DNA from 2 places in the Rhizobium sp. BK112 genome. Region 1 is predicted to be linked to the other one. Evidence: riboswitches for the same ligand, from Rfam matches in the RefSeq annotation. Region 1 holds a riboswitch; the other holds the start of a gene.
What was found. Region 1 has a riboswitch for glycine ahead of gcvT (glycine cleavage system aminomethyltransferase GcvT). Riboswitches for the same ligand answer to the same signal wherever they lie in the genome.

Region 1 (2,456 bases):
GCCCATGGCGACGGGGCCCTCGACGCTGGGGCCGAAGCCGCCCGAGGTGACTTCGCCGATTTCGACCTTGCCCTCGGCATCGGCATAGAGCTTGGCATGGCCGCGCACCGGGGCCTTGCCTTCCGGCTTCAGGCCGACGCGGCGCCGCGCGGCGCCGTTTTCGAGTTCGGAAAGGATGCGGCCGGAGCCGGGGAAGCCGCCGGCGCGTGCACCACCGCCGCGCCTTGCCTTCTGCATGGCCCATTCCAGCGCCGCCTCGACCGGTGAGGTGGTCGTGTCGATATCATTGCCGTAGAGGCAGAGGCCGGCTTCCAGCCGCAGCGAATCGCGGGCACCAAGCCCGATTGCCTGGACGTCGGGATGTTCGAGCAACCGCATGGTGACATCCTCGGCCTTGTCTGATGGGATCGAGATTTCAAAGCCGTCCTCGCCGCTATAGCCGGAGCGCGAGACAAGACAGGAAACGTCGTGCAGGCGGCAGTGGCGCACATCCATGAATTTCATCGCCGCGACGTCGGCCCAGAGCTCGGCGAGAACCTCGACGGCACGCGGTCCCTGCAGCGCGATCAGAGCACGATTGAGAAGGGTGATATCGCATTGGTCGCCGATATGGGTCTGCAGATGGGCGAGGTCGGCTTCCTCGCACGACGCGTTGACGACGACGAAAAGATGATCGTCGAGATGGGTGATCATCAGGTCGTCGAGAATGCAGCCGGTGTCGTCGGTGAAGAAGCCATAGCGCTGACGGCCTTCGGCAAGGCCCAGTATGTCAACCGGTACCAGGCTTTCGAGCGCCAGCGCGGCATCTTCGTAGCTGCCCGATTTCGCCTTCACGATCACCTGGCCCATATGGGAGACGTCGAAGAGGCCGGCTTCGGTGCGGGTATGAAGATGTTCCTTCATGACACCTGCAGGATATTGCACCGGCATGTCATAGCCAGCGAACGGCACCATGCGGGCGCCGAGCGAAAGATGCAGGGCATGCAGCGGGGTTTTCTTCAGGGCAGCAGTATCGTCCAAAAGACGCCTCCGGGGTTTGCGCCTTCTCAGGAAGGCGCGGGCTCAAATCTGAAGGCGCGGTTGCGCACTTCTCTCCTGAGCCCCCTCTGTCCTGAGTGCCTGAGATTGTTATCCCTTCGGCGAGCGTTTCGAGAACGCTTCTCTCCAGAGTTCCGTCTGCCCCTTGCTGGTCCTTTTGCCTGAGAGTTTCCGGGGCGGTTGCTCCTTCGGCACCGGTGGCGAAAGCACCGGATTCTCCCAACAAGGTTGGCGCAATTATCCGGCGGGTGCAGCGCTTGGCAAGGGGCAAATGTCGTGACCGGGCAAATTTTTGTCGTCTTATTCCAACCAAGCCCTAATCTGCGGCAAATCTGCTTTTGCATTCGGCGGGGAAACCGGCTATCGCGACATGCTGTTGAAGGGGATCTCATGCGGCAGACCGGACTGAAAGCGACGCTCTTCCTGCGCATGCTTTGCGCATTGAGCTTGGTTTTGCTCGGCCTTGCCCATCAGGCGCCGCAGGCTGCCGCCGCCGAGGGCTACGATGCCGCGGCCTATGTGCTGCCCGACGGCACCTTCGCTTCGCTCTGCGTCACCATAAAGGACGCCGACGGCAAGACCCTTACCTTCAAACCGAATTGTGAAGCTTGCCGGCTGTCGGCCTCGGTCATCCTGCCGACGCCGGATGCGGGCTCCTGGCTCGAGCGCAAGCTCGGCTCGCTGATCAACGCGCCGGTCGAAATCTCTGTCGTTGTCGGCGCAGGCGCCGTCAGCCGGGCGAATTCCCGCGCGCCCCCCATCCTCGCCTGATCTGTTATCGTAACCATGATCAGTAATGCCGGCCCACTTGAGAGAAGTCCGCGGCCGGCGAGGAGATATCCGATGAAAACTTTCAAAAAAATTGGCAAGACATTCGGGCTTGCCGCCATTCTTTCCGCCACCGCTTTTGCCGGCGCCGAGGCGCATGTGACCTTCCTCGACAAGCAGGCAAAGCAGGACAGCACCATTCTCGCCACATTGCAGCTGCCGCACGGCTGCGACGGCAAGGCGACCACGGAAGTGCGGGTCAAGCTGCCGGAAGGTTTCGTCTTCGCCAAGCCGCAGCCGAAGGCCGGCTGGGAGGTCGAGGTGATCAAGGGCGATTATCAGAAGACCTACGACAATCACGGCGACAAGGTGAAATCAGGCGCGATCGAGATCCGCTGGAAGAACGGCAATCTCTCCGACGATTTCTATGACACCTTCGTGATCCAAGGTAAGGTTTCGGGCGTCGAAGCCGGCACCTCGCTCGCCTTTCCGGTGACGCAGATGTGTGGCGATACCGTCGCGGCCTGGGATCAGGTGGCGAAGGAGGGCGACGACGCGCATGGGCTGAAAAGCCCGGCGCCGCTCCTGAAGGTCGTCGCCGGCGAAGGTCACGGCCACGATCATGACGACATGGCCGGCATGGACATGAC
Region 2 (2,456 bases), on a different contig from region 1:
TTCCTCGCCCTTCTATCATCCGATGTCGGCCGGCATCGCGCTGGAAGGCATGCGGCTTGTCAAGGAGTTCCTGCCGCGCGCCTATAAGGAAGGCACCGATCTCGAAGCCCGCGCCAACATGATGGCAGCCGCCGCCATGGGCGCGGTCGCTTTCCAGAAAGGGCTCGGCGCCATTCATGCGCTGTCGCATCCGATCGGCGCGGTCTACAACACCCATCACGGCATGACCAATGCGGTTGTCATGCCGGCGGTGCTGCGCTTCAACCGCGCCGCGATCGAGGAGAAGATCGGCCGGGCTGCCGCCTATCTCGGCATTTCCGGCGGTTTCGACGGCTTCTACGACTATGTGCTGAAGCTTCGCTCCGACCTCGGCGTACCGGAAACTCTGACAGCAATGGGAATCGCCGCAGACCGCATCGACGAATTGTCGGCCATGGCAATCGAAGATCCGAGCGCCGGCGGCAACCCTGTTGTGATGACCCTCGAAAATACCAAGGCGCTGTTCAAGGACTGCTTCTGAACCAGATACGGCTTCCCCAACTGGCCCGGAAAAAACAGGTCTTTTCCGGGCCCTTTTTTAAGTTCGAACAATGACTTTCCTGACAGTCCTACCAGGGCAGGGCGATACGGCGCTCCTGGACCAGGCGGACGGAAAAACTGAGGATTTCCAAGGCATGTTGACAATTAAGCGGCTGGCGCTTGCGGATGCCAAACTGCTCATCGAAGGCGCCGCTATCAGAGCAAAGGATATCGGCGTCCCGATGTGCATTGCGGTCACTGATGAGTCCGGGCAACTGATCGCTTTCGAACGCATGGATGGTGGCAAGATAACAAGTGCGATCATCGCTCAAGACAAAGCCTACACGGCTGCTGGCGCCAAGCGCACGACTGAAAGCTACGGAACTGCCAGCCAGCCAGGTTCACCGGCCTATGGGATCAACTCGGCAATCGGTGGTCGATTGATGGTAGTTGCAGGCGGTCTGCCAGTCATTGTGGACGGCGAGGTTGTCGGTGCCATCGGACTTAGCTCAGGAACCCCGGCCCAGGATACTGAGTGTGCGCAAGCCGGCATCGAACACCTCCTAAAATGCCACAAGTGACTCACATTCCACCGATGCTGCGGTGAATAACCGACAGACGCAAACCGGTACCATCACCTGATTTCGCGGGACGAATGGCGAGGGTTGGCGACGTTGGTTTCCGCAAGACGAGATCTTTGCGGCAGGCAAGCTTCCTCGCAAGCTTCGGTGGCAAGATACTACGGTCGTGCAGGAGAGATGGCGCGTTGCGCCACGCCGAAGGAGCAACCCCCCAGGAAACTCTCAGGTAAAGAAGACTGCAGGCTCGATTACAATCTGGAGAGAGGCACGGCGTGTGTCCACCGAAGGGGACCCTCAGGAGAGGGAGAAGCTCTCAGGTAAAAAGACAGATGGGGGCTATGGGACTGGCAAACGTTCCCGAACCAATGTTGGAGAGAATACGTGCCCCACATCGTCGTTTTGGGCGCTGGAATTACCGGCGTCACCACCGCTTATGCCCTGTCCCGCCGCGGATTTGATGTCACTGTCATCGATCGGCATCGCTACCCCGCGATGGAAACCTCCTTCGCGAACGGGGGGCAACTGTCCGCGAGCAACGCTGAAGTCTGGAATCACTGGTCTACGGTTGCCAAAGGCATCAAGTGGATGCTGAAGAGCGATGCTCCTTTGCTCCTCAACCCGACGCCCAGTTGGCACAAATATTCATGGATGGGGGAGTTTCTTGGCAACATTGGCAACTACCGATCAAATACGATAGAGACAACCCGATTGGCGATTGCGGCTCGCAAACATATGTTCGAGATCGCCGACGAAGAAGAGATTGAGTTCGACCTCGAGAAGCGCGGAATTCTGCACGTCTACTACGACAAAGCCAGCTTCGATCACGCCTCACAGGTAAATGCGATGTTGGTCCAAGCCGGGCTCGATCGCAAACCGGTGACGGCCAGTGAGATCCGGACGATTGAACCTGCGTTGGTGGGGGATTTTTTCGGGGGGTTCTTTACGCCCTCGGACTCGACAGGCGACATTCACAAATTCACCCGAGGCCTTGCGGCAGCCTGCGTCAAACGCGGTGTGAAATTCGTGTTTGATGCAAATGTCGATCGGCTCGTTTCGCAAGGCGGCGTGAAGGTCATCTGGAAACCGACGGGTTCGGAGGACGGGAAGCAAAGCATCATTGACGCAGATTCACTGGTGATATGTGCTGGTGTCGCTAGCCGGCGTTTTGCCGATATGCTCGGTGACCGCATCAACGTCTACCCGGTAAAGGGATATTCGATCACCGTCCATCTCGATGATCGCGAGAGCCAGAGCGGCGCGCCCTGGACGAGCCTGCTCGACGATCGCGCAAAGATCGTCACGAGCCGTCTCGGGGTCGATCGGTTCCGCGTGGCAGGAACAGCAGAATTCAATGGC

Region 2: another riboswitch for glycine. It lies ahead of FHT75_RS29360 (D-amino acid dehydrogenase); the one in region 1 lies ahead of gcvT (glycine cleavage system aminomethyltransferase GcvT).

The regions. Positions count from the first base shown of each region.
Region 1 covers NZ_JACHYZ010000009.1:328,059-330,514, forward strand. The annotation lists gene gcvT (glycine cleavage system aminomethyltransferase GcvT) at 1-1,020, opposite strand, end outside; glycine riboswitch at 1,097-1,178, opposite strand; glycine riboswitch at 1,182-1,270, opposite strand; gene FHT75_RS24480 (hypothetical protein) at 1,429-1,809, shown strand; gene FHT75_RS24485 (copper chaperone PCu(A)C) at 1,882-2,456, shown strand, end outside.
Region 2 covers NZ_JACHYZ010000014.1:30,655-33,110, reverse strand. The annotation lists gene FHT75_RS29370 (iron-containing alcohol dehydrogenase) at 1-520, shown strand, start outside; gene FHT75_RS29365 (heme-binding protein) at 591-1,100, shown strand; glycine riboswitch at 1,260-1,349, shown strand; gene FHT75_RS29360 (D-amino acid dehydrogenase) at 1,482-2,456, shown strand, end outside.